Regions from separate parts of the Bradyrhizobium sp. Crot121 genome, predicted to be linked through region 1. Evidence: riboswitches for the same ligand, from Rfam matches in the RefSeq annotation. Region 1 holds a riboswitch; each other region holds the start of a gene.
The links. Region 1 has a riboswitch for cobalamin ahead of AC5ZGW_RS42340 (DUF1636 family protein). Riboswitches for the same ligand answer to the same signal wherever they lie in the genome.
Positions count from the first base shown of each region.

Region 2: linked by a shared signal. The riboswitch ahead of AC5ZGW_RS01025 (DUF1636 domain-containing protein) and the one ahead of AC5ZGW_RS42340 (DUF1636 family protein) in region 1 are both predicted to bind cobalamin.
Region 3: linked by a shared signal. The riboswitch ahead of AC5ZGW_RS29745 (ribonucleoside-diphosphate reductase subunit alpha) and the one ahead of AC5ZGW_RS42340 (DUF1636 family protein) in region 1 are both predicted to bind cobalamin.

Region 1 is NZ_JCAMOR010000114.1:12,811-16,078, forward strand. It holds gene cobG (precorrin-3B synthase) at 1-1,013, opposite strand, end outside; gene AC5ZGW_RS42340 (DUF1636 family protein) at 1,111-1,482, opposite strand; cobalamin riboswitch at 1,577-1,793, opposite strand; gene AC5ZGW_RS42345 (hypothetical protein) at 1,911-2,111, opposite strand; partial or broken gene AC5ZGW_RS42350 (CobD/CbiB family cobalamin biosynthesis protein) at 2,164-2,459, opposite strand; gene AC5ZGW_RS42355 (hypothetical protein) at 2,481-2,663, opposite strand.
Region 2 is NZ_JCAMOR010000001.1:241,211-244,478, forward strand. It holds gene cobN (cobaltochelatase subunit CobN) at 1-132, opposite strand, end outside; gene cobW (cobalamin biosynthesis protein CobW) at 151-1,164, opposite strand; gene cobU (bifunctional adenosylcobinamide kinase/adenosylcobinamide-phosphate guanylyltransferase) at 1,178-1,702, opposite strand; gene AC5ZGW_RS01025 (DUF1636 domain-containing protein) at 1,699-2,148, opposite strand; cobalamin riboswitch at 2,259-2,439, opposite strand; gene cobT (nicotinate-nucleotide--dimethylbenzimidazole phosphoribosyltransferase) at 2,514-3,268, shown strand, end outside.
Region 3 is NZ_JCAMOR010000044.1:14,305-17,572, reverse strand. It holds gene AC5ZGW_RS29745 (ribonucleoside-diphosphate reductase subunit alpha) at 1-1,084, opposite strand, end outside; cobalamin riboswitch at 1,199-1,417, opposite strand; cobalamin riboswitch at 1,550-1,750, shown strand; partial or broken gene metE (5-methyltetrahydropteroyltriglutamate--homocysteine S-methyltransferase) at 1,858-3,268, shown strand, end outside.

The DNA of each region.
Region 1 (3,268 bases):
GCGCAGCCCTTGGCGCAGCCCGAAACGTGGAGGCGCGCGTCCGCGGCGATGTGCGGCGCAAGCGCGGCAGCCAGCGTGCGGGTATCGGCAAGAGCCTCGCGGCAGCGCGGCGCGCCGCTGCAAGCGATGACGCGAAGCGCTGGGTCATCGGCCTCGGTGATGAGGTCCGCACCGCGCGGCATCGTGCGTGCTCCCTCAGCAAGAATCATCCGCCACGGTGTCATACGCAACCCTTGCGCATCTGCGGCAATAAGCCGAAGCGCCGAATGGGGCAGTTGCCCGAATGCGACGCCGACCATCGCACCCAGCGGACAAAGACCGGGACGAGGCACAGCGATCGTCGGTGCGGGCTCGGTCCTACCGAGCAGTGCATCCGGCAATCTCGCGCCGGCCATGATGTGGGCGGCCATGCGCCCTCGCCTGCCGCTGGTGCCGCCTGAGGTAATGAACCATTCGGCAAGCGCGACTGCAACGCTCACAGCGTCGCCGCGCGTAACGGAGCGACCAAACTCAGCGCCATCGGCGCGCACCAAAAGGCCGCCCGCGCGGCCACGCTCGATCCGAATGTCCGCGGATGCGCCAGCAAGCACCCGTTCCTTGCCGTCATCGACAGCGAAGCCAAATTTGGTCGGAAGAGCTAGCCCACTGCCGGCAAGGGCCTGCTCCAGTTCGGCTGCGAGCGAACGCGTGTCATCGCCTATGCCCCAGAACGGTGTCACCAGGATGTTGCGATGCGACTCGGCCTCCGGATCATGGTCAAGCAGCTTCAATTGGGCGAGACCGTCGAGCAGAGACAAGTGTCCCTGATCACTCACGCCTCTGATCTGGAAGTTGGCCCGGCTGGTCAAGTCGATCAAGCCGTTGCCGTAACACTCTGCCAGATCAGCCAGCCCTGCCGCCTGTGCCGCATCGAGCCTTCCGCCATAGGGGCGCACGCGGACCACGAGCCCGTCGCCTGACTGCATCGGCCGCAACGCGCCAGGGCACCAGCCCTTGATAGCGACCGTACTCATGACGCCTCGCGCGGCGCAGCCGCGATCGAATTTCGGCGCGTCTTCCAGAGTGATGCCAAGCCAGTGACGACCGTGACAGGGACTTTTGCGAGCGTGTTCATTCCGCGGCTTCTGGCAGGGCGGCGATAGGTGGAATGCGAGCGAGCGATTGTTTGCGGAAGATCTCCGGCCGGCTGCGCCATGGCACGATGCCATCGGGTGCCGCCGCGTAAGCTGACGCGCCGGCAATCACGTCGTGCGCGTTGCCATCGGACAAGCGACCGTAGACATAGGACCACCGTCCCGGCGCGCTGAGCGCGACCGAGCAGCCCTGGTTACAGGCGGACAGGCATTCGACGGGAACGACGACGCCGTCAGGCACGCCCGCGTCGAGAATAGCGGCATGCAGGCGCGCACCGGGCGTAATCTCGCCTTCCCCGAGCGTCTGGCCCGGGCGGCATGTGATGCAAACGTGAAGAGTGACGATCATCGCCCCTTCCTGAATTGACGGCGGGAAGCGATGAGGTGCACGAACCGTCCTTGAGGAGGCTTCGCTTTCCCCGTCGCGGAACACCCCGTCCGCCGGTCTCAACGTTGCGCTGGCAGGTCTCCCGGCTTGCGGAGCAGGGTCTTTCCCTTCGATCCCCGCCTTCCCGATCCCCAGGGGATCAGTGGCTTCGGGCATCTCTCCGGTCACGGTCGCGGGGGCGGCTGCTTTTCAGGCCAAGCCGTTTGGCTCGAGCCCTATCGCATTCCCTCTTCGCCTGTCGCAGAACAGGCACCAACGCGGGCCGACCATTTGCTCTGGGCCGCAACTTGTCAAGCCAAAGGGACCACGCCGGATGATGTCCGAACCAGATGCCGCCGAGGACGGGGACATCGTCGCGCCCGAGGGCTCCACCGACGCCCGCCACGCCATCAAAATGGCGAAAAAGGAGATGGTCCGCGAAAGATCAGGGCGACCAAGGACGGCGAAGAGGGACTGATCGGGCGCAGGTGATAAGCCAGGGCTAGCTCGGTAAAGCTTTCGTCGATCACTAGACGGCCGACACGCGGCAGGATCGAAAGAAGTTCACTCTGATCATGATGCTTTCCGTCGGGATCGTTCGGGTTGACCACGATCGCGAGCTCAGCCCTCGCGAGCGCCTCGAGTTCCCGCCGCGATGGTCTCGTGATACGCTCGCGGACCGCTGAGCCGCTCGCCGAGCGCTCCAGCTATGGCGGCTTCGAGCCAGCCGGCATTAATCGAGCGGCGCCGGTTCGCATCGCGCATCATGCATGACCACCCTGCGAAGACCGGGGCGCGCAGCACGAAGAGAACAGCGGTCAGGCGAGCTGGAATGAAGTTTGCCACATCATCGATGCGCGCGCCGCAGCCCAACCAAGAGCTTCGTGTCGCGGCGTATGATGGCCGATCATAGAGTCCAGTGCGTTGATCGCCTTGTAGCCGGCAATGCCAGGTACCCCACCCCGACCAAGCCGGGATTTCTACTTCAGCAAATATGCGCCTGCGAATTGTTCGGCCATCACCGCACGTTCTTCTTCAGTTTGACCCAAATGCGACATCGACCCGTGATGGTCCTTCGCATCCAGCGTATGATGGTCATTTCGATTTAGCACCTCCTCCATCCCTGCCGGATCAGGCTGCGTTGTCTCGTCGAGGATCGGCATGGGCATTTCGGTGGCAGGGCCTGGCGCGGCGAACGCTAAACTAGTCACAACCGATAGCGGAATGCCGAGTTGCACTCGGGGGAAGCTCCCTTCGAGGGCGTGATCGCGGCCTCGTGGGAGGGCCGCTACAGGTCACCTCCGCGGCCGAAGTCTCTCCGCGAAATCATGAAGCAAAAGGAAAGCAATGAGCGCGATTGACCACTGGTGAGTCGTGCGACATACGGATCTTTCTTTACAGGCGTCTCTGGTTGCTCAAATATCTTCTGCGGTGGGTCAGATATCCCCCTCCACATCTGTCACAGATAGGGAGGCTCTTCTATGATCCTATTCAGGATAGTCTTCGCAGTAAGCGCTATCTTGCTAACCAGGGATGCATTTGCGGAGCCGGGGAATCTGGATCGGGACAGCCCCATTTCGCTTTGGGTCGCCAGCAGACTGCACCGATCTGGGAATGACATACGTGAGGAGTGATTCAAAAGGGGACGGTGACAAATGCTGGACTGGAACGAAAGTGTATTGTTCAGGTTATCCCGCCCCTGAAGTTGCATTCATCGGTTATGATGCTTGTGACGGTTTTCAATGTCATCGAACGATGTGCGGTAGCA
Region 2 (3,268 bases), on a different contig from region 1:
ATGCGCAGCGCCGAAGGCCGCGAGATCACTGTCCGCGGCGGACAATATCACGATGTCGGCGGTTTCCTGGCCGAGGTCGCGAGCGACATCTCCGTCGTCGATGCTGCCACCGCTGTCGAGTTTCAGATGCATTGATCGCCCTTCGAAAGGCTACCCCGCAAGCGCCCGACGTGCGGCATCGGCGTCGAAGCCCTTCAGGCCGATCACGACAAGATGCTCGGCCTGCCTGGCGTCGGGCCGGGCGAACGCCAGCTCAACACGGCTGCCGACCGCCTGCACCACGATCGGCGCAGGCTTTTCGGAGATGCGCGCATGGCCCTTGACGCGCAGCACCCCCGCGAGGCTGAGGACATCGCTGACCCGTGCGCGCATCGCCTCGACGCTCTCGGCCGCCGCAGGCCTTACGACGATACTGTCGAAATCGTCGTGATCGTGCTCCTCTTCCTCTCCGTGATGCCCGGCCCGCGCAGCGAGGTCGTTCTCGGCATCGGCCTTCATCCCGATGAGGACGTCGGGCGCAAGCGCTCCATGGGAGCGTACGACACGGACACCTTGCCTCAATTGTGCAGCAAGCCGGTTTTCGATGCCGCTGAGCACATCCGGCGACACCAGATCGCTCTTGGAAAGGACCACGAGGTCGGCACAGGCGAGCTGATCCTCGAACACTTCCTCGATCGGGTCGTCGTGATCGATTTCCTCGTCCGCGGCGCGCTGGGCCGCGACCGCATGTTCGTCGAGCACGACGCGTCCCTCTGATAGCGCCAACGCGTCGACGACCGTCACCACGCCATCGACGGTTGCGCGCGTGCGGATCGCAGGCCACGCGAACGCTTTCAAGAGTGGCTGCGGCAGCGCGAGGCCTGAGGTCTCGATCACGATCGCGTCCAGCGGCTCGTCGCGCGTGAGCAGCTTGTCCATGGTCGGAATGAAATCGTCGGCGACCGTGCAGCAGATGCAGCCATTGGTCAGCTCGACGATGTCGCCGGGCGCACAGGCCTTGGCCGCGCATTCCTCGACAAGACCGCCGTCGAAACCGGCATCTCCGAACTCGTTGACGATGACGGCGATGCGGCGGCCGTCGGCTTGCGTCAGAAGCGAGCGCAACAGTGTCGTCTTGCCGGCACCGAGAAAACCAGTGAGCACGGTGACTGGAACACGGGACATATTTCAGGACTCCTTAAGAGGAACGTTTGAGCCACAGCGGAAGGCCGGCCGCGACGAACATGACGTTGGGAACGCTTGAGGCGACCATCTGATTGAGACGGCCCTGCGCATCGCGGAAATCGCGGCCGAGCCTGGTTTCGGGCACGATGCCGAGACCAACCTCGTTCGACACCAGGACAACGGGGTTTGCGGCGACGCCCAGAAATTCCGCGAGCCGATTCGCCTCGACATCAAGGTCACGCCCGGCGAGCATCAAGTTGGAGAGCCAGAGTGTCAGGCAATCGACCAGGACCGCGCAGCCGGGTCGCGATACCTGCGTCAGGACATCGATGAGCGCCAACGGCTCCTCCACGGTCGTCCAATCCGAACCGCGCCTGCTGCGATGATGCGCGATCCTGTCCTGCATCTCCTCATCGCCTGCGGTAGCTGTTGCCAGATACACGCGAGCAAGGCCGCTTTCGGCAATCATTCGCTCGGCAAAAGCCGATTTGCCTGAGCGTGCGCCGCCCAGTACCAGCGTGGTCGAGAGATCAGTCATTTCGGAGCGCTGCCATCTTCGGGCGACCAGCGAACGGGCGGCAGCCGCGCCACCATCCCCTTGCGCAGGATCTCGGCGCGCTCGCGCCACGGCACCAGGCCGTAGGTCGATTTGCGATAGGAATCGACGAAAGACGCGACGGCACCAGCGCCCTCGGGCTCGAGATCGCCGAAGAGGAAGGTGTAACCATCCGAGCTCGAAACCGCGACCGTGGTCGGCCGCTTGCACACGCTCAAGCACTGCACGCGCCGGACCTGAACGGCCGCGTCGCGTTTGCCTGTAGCGACCCGGATCGCGTCGAACATGGCGGGCCCGGCCAACACGCCCTCGGACGTCTTGCAGGTGACGCATACGCTCACGACGACGGGACCGCCGGGCGCAGTCGGCGGCAAATATTCGCCCGGGCGAGAATCAGTATCTTGCTGATCGACGTCGTTGCGATCCATCACGATGCTCAAGTCAGGGCCACGACGGCCGCGAGCTTTGTTGGATCGCGTTCGACGGGGGAAGACCATCGAACTCATTCCGTCCGGTGCACCCCGCCCGACGAACCTCCAAAGCACAATGCGCGATGGCAGGTCTCCTGGCTCGCGGGTCGTCGCCTTTCGCCGCCTTCCCGGTCATCCCAGTGGCCTCGGCTTTGGCTCGCCGCTTACAGTTGCGGGGGCAGCGCCGGCATTGCACCGACTTCCCTTTTTCACCTTCCCGAAGGAAGGACCATCGCCGCCACGCTAGCTGTCCCCGCGACGGCGGTCAACCGCAGTTGACCCGCCCGTTTGCTTCGGTCACTTAAGGCGCGCACGAGGAGCCCATGACCTTCCAAATCCCATCCGATTGGCAAATTCCCGCAATCGCTCCGCTCGATCAGACGCTTGCCGCAACGATGCGCGCGCGAATCGACGGCAAAGCCAAGCCGCCGGGCTCACTGGGACGAATCGAAGACCTGGCGGTGCAACTCGGCATGATCGCGCATCCATCCGCCGCAGCGCTGCAAAAGGCCGTTCTGCTCGTTTTCGCCGGTGATCACGGATTGACGGAAGAAGGCGTTTCGCAATATCCGTCCGCCGTCACGGCCGCGATGGTGAGGACTTATCTCGCAGGCCGAGCGAGCGCCAACGCCTTTGCGGCCGCGTCAGATGTCGGGATCCGCGTCGTGGATGCCGGCGTCGCCAGCGAGCTGCCTTCCCATCCCGATCTCCTCAGCATCAAGATTCGGACCGGCACCGCGAATTCGGCGCGTGAGGCAGCGATGTCGGCCCAGGACGCGCACAAGGCGCTCGCGGCCGGCTTTGCCATAGCTTCCAGCGAAATCGATGATGGCGCCGACATCATTGCGCTCGGCGAGATGGGAATAGGCAACACCGCATCTTCCGCGCTCCTGGTGCATCGGCTGGCGCCCGCTCCCCTCGATGACTGCATCGGCGTCGGCGCAGGCCAGGACGAGCCAGGCATGGCCCGCAAGCGCGCCGCCATCCACAAGGCAGCCAATCGCAGCGATGCGACCGCGCCGTTCGAGGTACTCCGGGAATTCGGCGGCCTCGAGATCGCGATGATGGCGGGCGCCGC
Region 3 (3,268 bases), on a different contig from region 1:
AGAGCGTCGGCGTCGACGCCATGAAGTCGAAGGAGGACAGGAGATTGTAGAACTCGATCGCGCGCGCCTCCCGATCGATCTCGCGCAGTGCAAGCCCCATGGCGACGCGCATGAAGAACGCTTGCGGCAATTCAATCCGGTGGCCGCGGACATGCAGGAAATAGCGATCATAAAGCGTCTGCAGCCCTAAGAACTGGAACGCAAGATCGCGCTCCGGCTTCAGTGCCGCGGCCAGCTTGTTCAGGTCGAAGCGGCCGAGTTCGGGATCGAGCAATTCGGCCCTGATGCCGGTCTTGATACAGGCCGGAAAATATTCGCCATAGCGCACCGCCATGTCCGCCTGCGACGCTGTCGTTGGCGCGCCCTGCACGAAGGACAGCACTTCAGTGCGGAGCTTGTCGAGCAAGAGGCGCGCGCTGACATAGGCGTAGTTCGGCTCCTGCTCGACCAGCGTACGCGCTGCCATCACGCTGGCGAGCGCGAGTTCCTCCTGGCTGATGCCGTCATAGAGATTGCGCTGGATTTCCGCGACGACAGGCGCAGCGTCGACACCGTCGAGCCCGGCGCAGGCCTCGCCGACGATCATCGCCAGCCGCGCATGGTCGAGCGGCACCTTGCTGCCGTCCGCGAGCGTGACGTGGACGATTGGCCCGCTCGATGCCGTTGCGGATTTAGTTGCCTGCTGTTCGGCGCGCTGCCGCGCCCGCTCCTCGCGATAGAGCACATAGGCGCGCGCCACCTTGTGATGGCCGCTGCGCATCAATGCCAGTTCAACCTGGTCCTGGATGTCCTCGATATGAAAGGTGCGGCCTTCGCTCATCCGGCGCGACAGCGCGCCGACGACTTCGGCGGTCAATTCCTCGACCGCTTCGTGCACGCGGCGCGACGCAGCCGCCGTATTCCCCTCGACCGCAAGGAAGGCCTTGGTCATCGCCACCGAGATCTTCCCGGCATCGAATTGCGACACCGTGCCATTGCGGCGGATCACCTGCATCGGCAGCCGTGCTTCCGGCGCCGCGATTGATTCGGGGCGCAGGTGGATGAGAGGTGACGCGGTGGTTTCGCGATCGAGAGAGAGTGACATCTTGCAGACCCCGTGATGTTGCTGGGGCCGGATGCCAGAGGCGACGCTGCGTGATGATGCCGGCGGCGTACCGGCATGAGCCTGCAAGCGGCCGCCGGGACACCCCGCCCGTGGACGTTATTTGCTGTCACGGCAGGTCTCCTGGCTCGCAGGTCGGCGTCACTCCCCGTCTTCCCAATGCGATGCCGCATCAGTGACGTCTAAAATCGGGAGCAACTCACTGCTTACAGTTGCGGGGGCAGCGCTGGATTCTCGCGAGAAACGCGCGATCACCAGCTTCCCTCTTAGCCACCATTCCTTGCGTCATGATGGACCGTGACAGCTACATCTGGTGCGATTTGGAGAATGCTGTCAATGGCACGTATGGGCGAAGCGCAAAAATTCCGGTCCATGCCGTTGGCGCTGTGAACAACCGGCTCCACGCGCACGTGATGTCAGCCGAGTTGACGTTCGCGCGATCTTGCCGGTAAGTGAACGCGTCGTGGTTCTTCGGAGAGATCTTTTCCGGAGCTAAGAGGGAAGCCGGTGTAAAGCCGGAGCTGCCCCCGCAACTGTAAGCGGCGAGCCGCGGTCCACAATTGCCACTGAAGCCTGCAAAGCTTCGGGAAGGCCGGACCACAGCAACGACCCGCGAGCCAGGAGACCTGCCTCGACAACATACACGTCCTCGGGCGGGGTGTCCCGGTGGTGCGGTTGCGATTCCGTGCGCACCTCGCGCAGGGAATCCAGACGTGTCACTACGGCCTTTGCCCCCAACTCATGGGGTTAAGCCAATGTCTTCCACTTCACTTGTTGTTGCGTCCCTCGGCACGCCGCGGATCGGTCCGCGGCGTGAACTGAAATTCGCGCTGGAACGCTTCTGGTCCGGCGCATCAGACGAAAAGACGCTGATCGAAACCGGCGTCGGGCTGCGCGCGGCCAATTGGGCGCGGCAAAAGAAACTCGGTATCACCGTGATCCCGTCGAACGATTTCTCGTTCTACGATCAGGTGCTCGACACCTGCGCAATGGTCGGCGCTATCCCAGAAAGCTATGGCTGGACCGGCGGCGCGGTGCCGCTTGCGACCTACTTCGCGATGGCGCGTGGCGCCAAGGCCGACGCGCATGACGAGGCCTGCGGACATGCCCATCACGCACATGGCGTGGCGGCGCTCGAAATGACGAAATGGTTCGACACCAACTATCACTACATGGTGCCGGAGCTTCGCAAGAACCAGTATTTTGCACTCTCATCACGCAAGCCGATCGAAGAGTATGAGGAGGCGAAGGCGCTGGGTTATCAGACCCGCCCCGTGCTGGTCGGCCCAGTCACGTTCCTGAAACTGGCCAAGTCCAAGGAACCGCATTTCGCCACGCTGTCGCTGCTCGACAGGCTCCTGCCGGTCTATATCGAACTATTGCGCGAACTCGCTGCCCGCGGTGCGGAATGGGTACAGATCGACGAGCCCTGTCTCGTGCTTGATCTGGACGCCGCCGCTCAGCAAGCCCTACGGCGCGCCTATTCCGAAATCGCCAAAGCGGTGCCGGACATCAGGATCATGCTGGCGACCTATTTCGGCGGGCTCGGCGGCAATCGTGCGGTCGCGTTTGATCTTCCGGTCGCCGGCCTGCATCTCGATCTCGTGCGCGCGCCCCAGCAGCTCGGCGATCTCATCGACGTTCCGAAAGAACGGGTGCTGTCGCTCGGCGTGATCGACGGCCGCAACGTCTGGCGCGCAGATCTGAGCCGGATCCTCGATCAGCTTGGGCCCGTCGTCGCAAAGCTCGGCAAGGAGCGCATTCAGATCGCGCCATCCTGCTCGCTGCTTCATGTACCCATCGATCTCGCCCTGGAAACCAAGCTCGATCCCGAGGTGAAGACCTGGCTTTCATTCTCGGTGCAGAAGCTCGAAGAGCTTGCCGCGCTGGGCGCGGCGCTTGGAAGTGGCCGGGCCCCTGCGTCCGAAGCGATCCGAGCGTCCGATGCCGCCGCGGCCGCGCGCAAGACCTCACCGCGGATTCACGATGCCAAGGTTGCCCAGCGTCTCGCCGCCATCGATGGCGGCATGCGCCATCGTGCCAGCCGGTTCGCCGAGCGTGCCGAGGTGCAGCGCGAGCGGTTCAATCTGCCACGCTTCCCGACCACGACCATCGGCTCCTTCCCGCAGACAACTGATGTCAGAAACGCACGCGCCGCACATGCCA